3 regions of the Kosakonia sp. SMBL-WEM22 genome follow, and region 1 is predicted to be linked to each of the others. Evidence: predicted binding sites of a transcription regulator. Region 1 holds the regulator's gene; each other region holds the start of a gene.
What was found. Region 1 encodes PurR, which represses purine synthesis genes. Its sites were predicted from a motif close to CANGCAAACGTTTGCNTG; they were not measured.
Positions count from the first base shown of each region.

Region 2: purL (phosphoribosylformylglycinamidine synthase) is a predicted target of PurR. The motif match lies at 1,787-1,804, and genes of this name have one in related genera.
Region 3: HF650_RS08615 (amino acid aminotransferase) is a predicted target of PurR. The motif match lies at 1,541-1,558, and genes of this name have one in related genera.

Region 1 covers NZ_CP051488.1:2,210,004-2,213,213, forward strand. The annotation lists gene punC (purine nucleoside transporter PunC) at 1-274, opposite strand, end outside; gene punR (DNA-binding transcriptional activator PunR) at 387-1,298, shown strand; gene purR (HTH-type transcriptional repressor PurR) at 1,317-2,342, opposite strand; gene HF650_RS10485 (YnhF family membrane protein) at 2,640-2,729, shown strand; gene HF650_RS10490 (MFS transporter) at 2,896-3,210, shown strand, end outside.
Region 2 covers NZ_CP051488.1:3,699,934-3,703,143, reverse strand. The annotation lists gene mltF (membrane-bound lytic murein transglycosylase MltF) at 72-1,622, opposite strand; gene purL (phosphoribosylformylglycinamidine synthase) at 1,895-3,210, shown strand, end outside.
Region 3 covers NZ_CP051488.1:1,819,956-1,823,165, forward strand. The annotation lists gene HF650_RS08610 (MBL fold metallo-hydrolase) at 1-239, shown strand, start outside; gene HF650_RS08615 (amino acid aminotransferase) at 287-1,477, opposite strand; gene ompF (porin OmpF) at 1,664-2,773, opposite strand.

The DNA.
Region 1 (3,210 bases):
GCACCCAAATCGTTCCGAGGCAGCCGAGGGCGAAAATAGCGAGCCCAGTCAGCAGAATTGGCTTGCGACCATAGCGATCCGACAGCGGCCCCCACAGCAGCTGCGCCACCGCGAATCCGGCCAGGAAGAGGCTCAGCGAGGCGCTGATCACGGCGGGAGAGGTGTTTAAATCTTGCTGAATCGCGCTGAAAGCGGGCAGATACATGTCGGTGGCTAAAAAGCCCAGCACGCTTAACCCCCCGAGCCAGACTAAAAATCCTTTGCCAGGTTGCATTCTCTTTTCTCTTTAATTGCAGGTAATCAGGGTGGGGAAGTGTAAGGAGTGCTTTCCTGGTTGTGAAACGCTAATATTTGCATGTTGGTTTCAAAAATTTTGCAGGCAAAATATGTGGTCAGAATACTCTCTTGAAGTGGTGGATGCCGTAGCGCGTAATGGCAGCTTTAGCGGCGCAGCGCAGGAGCTGCACCGCGTGCCCTCAGCGGTGAGCTACACCGTGCGTCAGCTGGAGGAGTGGCTGGCGGTGCCGCTGTTTGTGCGCCGTCACCGCGACGTAGAATTAACCCCCGCCGGGGTCTGGTTTTTAAAGGAGGGGCGATCTGTTATCAAAAAAATGGTGATCACCCGCCAGCAGTGTCAGCAGATCGCCAATGGCTGGCGCGGGCAGTTGCCGATTGCTGTCGATAACATTGTGAAACCCGCCCGCACCCGGCAGATGATTGTCGATTTTTATCGCCACTTCAGTGATGTCGAGCTGGTGGTCTACCAGGAGGTGTTTAACGGCGTCTGGGATGCGCTCGCCGATGGCCGCGTTGAACTGGCGATTGGGGCCACGCAGGCGATCCCGGTCGGTGGCCGCTATGCCTTTCGTGATATGGGCACCCTGAGCTGGAAGTGTGTCGTCTCACGTCAGCATCCGCTGGCGCAGCTCAACGGTCCGTTAAGCGATGAGACGTTGCGCAACTGGCCATCGCTGATCCAGGAGGATACCTCCCGCTCGCTGCCAAAGCGTATTACCTGGCTGCTGGATAACCAGAAACGGGTGATGGTGCCAGACTGGGCCTCGTCGGAAGCGTGCCTGTCGGCGGGGCTTTGTGTAGGGATGGTGCCAGCCCATTTTGCCCGGCCACGGCTTGATAGCGGCGACTGGGTGGCGCTTGAGCTGGAAAACCCGTTTCCGGATGCCGCCTGCTGCCTGACATGGCAACAAAGCGAGGCGTCGCCTGCGCTGAACTGGCTACTGGATTATCTGGGCGACAGTGAAACGTTGAATAGAGAGTGGCTGCGGGAGCCGGAGTAAGGCTCCCGCGGGAAGGGATTAACGGCGGTAGTCGCGGAAGGGGCCATCGGCCACCGAGCGGCGCTCCACCAGGCGCGGATGCACTTCAATCGACTGCGACTGTTCGCGCTTGTTCACAATGCGATCGAGCAGCATGGTGAAGGCCGTTTCACCCAGCGAGTCTTTCGGCTGATGAATCGTCGTCAGCGCCGGGGTGAAGAAGCGTGAGTTGCGCACGTTGTCATAACCGATGACGGAGATATCCTGCGGCACGCGCAGCCCCATCTCATCGGCGGCGCAGAGCGCGCCCATCGCCATAATGTCGCCGCCGCAGAAGACCGCGGTCGGGCGCGAGGACTGGCCGAGGATCTGCTGCATGGCGCGGTAGCCGGATTCCGGCTCAAAGTCCCCCTGCACAATCCAGTGCTCGGGCACGTTGATCATCGCCTCGGTCATCGCCTTCATAAAACCGGCCAGACGACCTGCGCCAGTGTTGCGCTCCAGCGGGCCCGGGATCACGCCGATGTCGCGATGCCCGCGCTCAATCAGGTAACGGCCGGCCATATAGCCGCCTTCAAAAGCGTTATCAATCACCGAATCAGTGAAGTCTGCTTTCGATTCTCCCCAGTCCATCACCACCATGGGAATATGACGATACTCCTCCAGCATGGTGAGTACGGTTTCCGGGTACTCCGAGCACATCACCAGCAGGCCATCGACACGTTTTTGCGCCATCATCGACAGGTAAGCGCGCTGCTTCTCCTGGCTGTTCCACGCGTTGCCGAGGATCAGGGTGTAGCCCTTCTGGAAACACTTCTTCTCAACCGCTTCGATGATTTCGGCGAAGTAGGCCGCTTCACTGCTGGTCGCCAGCAGACCAATCGATTTGGTGTGATTCACTTTTAGGCTGCGGGCGACGGCGCTTGGCGAATAGTGCAGCTCTTTGATTGCCGCCCAGACGGCGTTGCGCGTCTCTTCGGCGACGAAACGGGTTTTGTTAATTACATGTGATACGGTTGTAGTGGAAACGTTTGCTCGTTTCGCGACATCTTTAATCGTTGCCATCAGATATTACTCCAGACCATATCGTAAGCTCCTGATAATTCGCAAGGTAAACGTTTGCCTTTAATCACCCTGAACTCATCAAAGTGAGTGCGGTACGCCGGGAAAACGACACTGGACGTCAGGAGGGGAGTCAATGGCCGGTACGCTAATAAATTTAGCGTCGAATTTTGGCTGATCTTGAGCAAAAGGGGAAGTATTAAAACGTTTATGCTGCCAAATCGCGCAAGATTTTTCAGAAAATTTGTGCAAAAATGCGCAGGCTCACTTTTTGTGGGGAAATTAAATGGAGAAAAATTGATGAGCACCGATCTTAAGTATTCACTCTTCACCACCGTCATCGTTCTGAGCCTGATTGTTTTCGGCGCGCTGACCGCTGCACTGCATTGATCTGATGCGAGGGAGAGCCCTCTCCCTCGATTCTTGCGCCACCATTGTTCCTCGTTGCGCAATTAACTTTTCTCCTCCCGCTCACTTCTGTTTTTTGTGACAGCTGTCATACTTTTGCCTTTTCGCGGCCTGGCTGAGGGTCGCATGTTCATTTCGGAGTCAAAAGATGAAAATAAATTTCCCCCTGCTTGCGCTGGCGATTGGCGCGTTTGGGATTGGGACCACCGAATTCTCCCCGATGGGATTACTGCCGGTGATTGCGCAGGGCGTTGGGGTTTCCATTCCAGCGGCGGGGATGCTGATCAGCGCCTACGCCATCGGCGTTATGGTGGGCGCGCCGCTGATGACGCTGTTACTTTCTCATCGTGGCCGTCGCAATGCGCTGATTTTCTTAATGGCGATTTTCACCGTCGGCAATGTGCTCTCCGCCATTGCGCCGGATTACGCCACCCTGATGATCGCCCGTATTATCACCAGCCTT
Region 2 (3,210 bases), 1.5 Mb from region 1:
GAACAATGCCTGATGGCGGCTCCGCCTTATCAGGCCTGTGGGGTAGTGCGCCTGGATTTGTAGCAACGCCTTCAGCGGTTCACTTTCAGCTGCAGCGTATCCTGCGGTAAAACCGAATGGTGACCAAATGCCTCATCGACGGTCAATGCGCTGAAGGGCAGCACGCCATAGGTCGGCTGATCGAGCTCCTCGCTCGACACCGCTGGGTAGCTCTGCGCCAGCTTGAGCGTCCTGGCAAGCTCCTTCTCTTTTTCGAGCAGATAACCCACCAGGCTAATCTCATATTTACGAATATTCTCGACGTAGGCATACGCCTGATACCCGCGGGCATAGCCGTAGCGTAATTTACTGTAGTAGGCCTTCTGGCTTAACAGCGGTAAGCGCTGTTTCACATCTGCCCAGCTGTCCGGATTGCCTTTAGTCTTCACCGTCAGCGCGCGAGCATCAAGCATATGCGCATAACCCATGTTGTAAGCCGCCAACGCATACCAGATCTTCTCATCCTGCGGCACGCTATCCGGCACTTTGCTCATCATATCCTGCAGGTAGCGCGCGCCGCCGCTGATGCTCTGCTCGGCATCGGTTCTGTCACTCAGCCCCAGGCTCTGCGCCGTATTGCGGGTCAACATCATTAACCCGCGCACGCCGGTCGGTGAGGTGGCCTGGGCGTCCCAGTGCGACTCCTGGTATGAAATTGCCGCTAACAGCTTCCAGTCTATCTGCTGGGCATACTTTTCAAACAGCGGCTGCAACTCCGGCAGCACACTATCAACGGCGCGTAAAAAGGCACGGGTATCAACATAATCAAAGCCATCGCCATGCCCAAGATACTTCTCTTCGAGCCTTGCAAGGATCCCTTCGCCATTAATGGTATTGAAGAAATCGAGCATCGCCGCAGAGAGGGTATTGTCGTCGTCGCGCTTGCTGAACCAGGTGACGGGCTGCTCATCGGAGATATCAAGCGCCACCGCCAGCTCCGGGTGAACGCGCTGGAAGAGGCTGATCGCCACCGAATCGGCGACGGTATAACTCAGCTTGCCGTCGACCACTTGCTGAAGCAGAAGGGTGGTACCGAGTTTCTCATCCACCTTCCAGCTTAGAGTGGGGTACTTTTTCTCTTTTAACTCACGCAAATCGTCCAGCGCGACATGCCCCGGCGCAATGGTTAACTGACTCTCATTCACTTGCGCGAGCGTGCGCGGACGATAGCTGCCAACGCGATAGACCAGCTGTTGAGAAACCGAGTAGTAGACCGGCCCGGTCTGGTAGCTCTTCACCCGCTCATTGTTATAGACCAGCCCGGCGGCGAGCATATCGGCATTGTCATGATCGAGATCGTCAAACAGCTGGCTGATGTTCTGGCGCACGGTGATTTTAAGCTTCACGCCGAGATAGTCGGCAAACTGTTGCGCCAGTTCGTAATCGAGGCCGTAATTTTTGCCGTTGATAGAGGTGTAGGTAAGCGGCGTCGAAATGGTACTGACGCGCAGCTCCCCGCGTGCCTGGATAGCCGCGATGCGGTTATCGGCTTTGCCAAACCAGGGGACTGATGGCCACAGCGCCGCTGCCAACAGCAGAGTGACAATGCCGATGAGCAGATAATTAATCTGAAATCTTTTCAAGGAGTTAATTCTCTGCGCCGTACTTTGCCTCAAAAGGTTTTCGCAATCACAGCAAGGGGGTTGCTGTCGATTTAGCGGCATTCTGCGTAACAAAACGGCAGTTGGCAACAAATTACAGCATTCGGCCACAGCTATTGCTAAAAATCGTCGGCACTGTTTATTTCCACGCAAACGGTTTCGTCGCGCGCCAGGATTCTTTATAATGGCGCCCGTTTTCCCCTGGTGCACACTTTAAGCGTCCCCGACGCTTCGTAATCGAAGACGAGAGACTTATGATGGAAATTCTGCGTGGTTCGCCTGCCCTGTCCGCATTCCGTATTAACAAACTGCTGGCGAGGTTTCAGGCCACCAACCTGCCGGTGAGCAATATTTATGCCGAATATACTCACTTTGCCGATCTTAACGCGGCGCTCACCGAAGAAGAGTACGCCAGGCTCCAGCGTCTGCTGAAATATGGCCCAAGCCTTAGCAGCCACACCCCAACCGGAAAATTACTGCTCGTCACTCCTCGTCCCGGCACCATCTCTCCCTGGTCATCCAAAGCTACCGACATCGCCCACAACTGCGGTCTGGAAAAGATCAACCGCCTTGAGCGCGGCGTGGCCTACTACGTTGAAGCCACCAGCCTGACCGACGCCCAGTGGCAAGAGGTGGCGGCGCAGCTGCATGACCGCATGATGGAGAGCGTATTTAACGCTGAAGCGGACGCCGCGCGTCTGTTTGAGCACCATCAGCCTGCGCCGGTACAGAGCGTAGATCTGCTGGGTGAAGGCCGCCAGGCGCTGATCGACGCCAACCTGCGTCTCGGCCTGGCGCTGGCGGAAGATGAGATCGATTACCTGCACGACGCCTTTACGCGCCTGGGGCGCAACCCGAACGATATCGAACTCTATATGTTCGCCCAGGCGAACTCGGAGCACTGCCGTCACAAAATCTTCAACGCTGATTGGGTGATTGATGGGCAGCCGCAGCCGAAGTCGCTGTTCAAAATGATTAAAAACACCTTCGAGAAGACGCCGGAGTTTGTGCTCTCTGCCTACAAAGATAACGCGGCGGTGATGGAAGGATCCGCTGTCGGTCGTTTCTATGCCGATCGCGCTGAAGGTCGCTACGATTTCCACCAGGAGCCGACCCATATTTTGATGAAGGTGGAGACGCACAACCACCCGACCGCCATTTCACCCTGGCCGGGCGCGGCAACCGGCTCCGGCGGCGAGATCCGTGATGAGGGCGCGACCGGGCGCGGCGCGAAGCCGAAAGCAGGCCTGGTGGGCTTCTGCGTTTCCAACCTGCGTATTCCCGGCTTCGAGCAGCCGTGGGAAGAGGATTTCGGCAAGCCGGAGCGCATCGTTACCGCGCTTGATATCATGACCGACGGCCCGCTGGGCGGCGCGGCATTTAACAACGAATTTGGCCGTCCGGCGCTGAATGGCTACTTCCGTACTTATGAAGAGAAGGTCAACAGCCACAACGGCGAAGAGCTGCGCGGCTACCATAAGCCGATCATGCTGGCAGGCGGGATCGGCAACATCCGTGAAGATCATGTGCAGAAGGGCGAGATCGTGGTCGGCGCGAAGCTGATCGTGCT
Region 3 (3,210 bases), 390 kb from region 1:
TCGTCTTTTTTGACGCGCAGTCACGTTTGCTCATCTCTGGCGACGTGGTCTTTAAAGGCGGCGTAGGACGCAGCGATTTCCCGAAAGGGGATCACGCGCAACTGATTCACTCCATCAAGCATAAGCTGTTGCCGCTTGGTGATGACGTGACTTTTATTCCGGGTCACGGGCCACTCTCGACATTGGGGAATGAGCGGTTGCACAATCCGTTCCTGCAGGATGAACAACCGGTGTGGTAAACAAAAAAGGGTCGCGCAAGCGACCCTTTTTACTTTCCTGTGCCTGCTTACAGGACGGCGACAATCGCCTCGCACAGCGGGGCCATATTGTCCGGGGTCATACCAGCCACGTTGATGCGCCCGGAAGCGACGGCGTAGATGCCGAACTCTTCACGCAGGCGCAGCACCTGCTCTTTGGTCAGGCCGCTAAATGAGAACATACCATTCTGTCGGGTGATAAAGCTGAAGTCGCGGTTCGCACCTTTCTCCTGCAGTGTATTCACAAACAGCAGACGCATACGCTGGATGCGCTGGCGCATGTCCGTCAGCTCCTGCTCCCAGATGGCGCGCAGTGCGGTGTTGCTGAGGATGGTGGCAACTACCGACGCGCCGTGGGCTGGCGGGTTGGAGTAGTTCGCACGGATCACGGATTTCATCTGGCTGAATGCGCGATCGGCGGCATCTGCATCGGCGCAAACCAGCGTACAGGCACCTACACGCTCGTTGTAGAGGCCGAAGTTTTTCGAGTAGGAGCTGGCGACCAGTAGCTCCTTATGCAGCGCAGCGAAGGCACGCAGCCCCTCAGCATCCTCTTCAAGACCGCGAGCAAAGCCCTGATAGGCAAAATCGAACAGCGGCAACCAACCCTTTTCTACAGAAAGCTTCGCCAGCGTCTCCCACTGCTCCAGCGTTGGATCGATACCGGTCGGATTGTGACAGCAGCCGTGGAACAACACGACGTCACCCGCCTGTGCCTGCTCGAGGCTGGCCAGCAGGCCATCAAAATCGAGGGTATGGTTCTGTGCATCGTAGTAAGCGTATTCGCACACTTCCAGGCCGGCAGAGTTAAACACGCCTTTGTGGTTCGGCCAGCTCGGGTTACTGACCCAGACGCGTTTTACGCTGGTGTTTTTGGCGAGGAAATCTGCGGCAACGCGCAGACCGCCGGTGCCGCCTGGGGTTTGTGCCGTCCGTGCGCGTTTGTCATTGATAATGGCGCTGCCTTTGCCGAAGAGTAACTCCTGGGTGCAGCGGCCAAATTCTGGAATGCCGTCGATGCCGAGGTAATTTTTTGTAGCTTCGTTTTCCAGCAGATAGAGCTCTGCTTTCTTCACGCTGGTCAGCACCGGCGTCTTACCGGTTTCATCTTTATAGACACCGATGCCTAAGTTAATTTTGTGCGGGCGTTCATCGGCGCGAAACAGATCGGCCAGGCCCAGAATTGGGTCGGCAGGGGCAGCGGTAATATTCTCAAACATGACGAGGTTCCATTTTGATGACAGAAGGGAATTCCGTTATCAGGTTAACGGCTGGCAGGGGAATTGCCAACCGTTTGCAATAAAAAGCGCGACGCTTTTCAAAAGTCGTCGCGCTTTTTGCCGCAGGCATAAAAAAACAGGGCCGAAGCCCTGTTTTAAATGCCTATAACAGTCGAGGGTGACTGATTAGAACTGGTAAACGATACCAACAGCTACGGTGTCGTCAGAACCTACGCCCAGTTTGTTGTCTTTATCAATCTGGTTGATAGCGTAGTCAACATAGGTGGACATGTTTTTGTTGAAGTAGTATGTCGCGCCAACTTCGATGTAGTTGATGTAATCTTCGCTACCTACGCCTGCAACGTCTTTCGCTTTAGATTTGTAGTAAGCGATGGACGGGCGCAGACCGAAATCGAACTGGTACTGTGCAACAACGGAGAAGTCCTGAGTTTTGTTCAGCAGACCGGTAACTTCATCAGTAGCGCCCGGGAGAGTAGTAGTCAGGCGCTGTGCGTTGCGGGTTTCGCCATAGAGTGCAGCCAGGTAGATATTGTTCGCGTCGTATTTAAGACCAGTCGCCCACTGCTCAGCTTTCTTACCTGATGTACCGTAGGTGGTAGAAGTTTGCTGAGCATTAGTGCGGTCTGCTGCGCCATACGCACCGACAATGCCGAAGCCGTCGAAGTCGTAGCTCAGAGAGGTTGCCCAGCCGTCGCCATTAGCATATCCGATATCAGAACGTTCGTTTTTGCCCAGGTACTGTACGCCAAAGTTCAGACCATCAACCAGGCCGAAGAAGTTGCTGTTACGGTAAGTCGCCAGACCGCCAGTACGACCAGAGAAGAAGTTATCGCTGTTGCCAGTGTCGCCACCGAATTCTGGCAGCATATCGGTTACGCCGATTGCATCGTATACCAGACCGTAGTTACGACCGTAGTCGAAAGAACCTGCATCACCAAATTTCAGGCCAGCGAAGGCCAGACGGGTTTTGTTACCCCTCTGAGCATCGGTGCCGCTTTCAGAGTTGTTACCCTGGAAGTTATATTCCCACTGACCGTAACCAGTCAGCTGGTCGTTAATTTTAGTTTCGCCTTTGAAGCCCAGACGAGCGTAAGTTTTGTCGCCGTTGCCACCGTAACCATTAGCGCCATTATCTTTGGTGAAGTAGTGCAGACCGACCGCTTTACCGTAGATATCAACTTTGTTGCCATCTTTGTTATAGATCTCAGCAGCGTTAGCTGCGCCCGCTACGAGCAGGGCAGGGATAACCACTGCCAGGATATTGCGCTTCATCATTATTTATTACCCTCATTGGTTTTTTTGGACACCTGCCACTGCCGCCGTGTAAATCCGTCAAAAAAAATTTACGGAACTACAGATGAGAGTTTGGTGTCTTTCTGTGTCTGAGAGGCATCTTTCCAAACAAGTAAACGTTTCGCTAGCCTGAAAGTGCTACAAATGTCTTAAAGAAGTAACAAGAAGAAATAATGTGTAATATTTTGTGTATTTGACGGAACTTTGTGAACCATCTCTAACTTCCGCACCTGCCGCTGAAAAAATAAGCGCCTTCATTCCTATTTATATGAATTACTTATGTTTAATTGAGATAAAGGCCTGGCTTATGCACAAAAGGAGCAGTTAAAGCTTTTTCTTATATTTGCTTTTAGACGTCCAGATAGCTGTGCTTATTTTAACCAAATGTGCTAATCATCCGAATGAAACACTTTGAAATA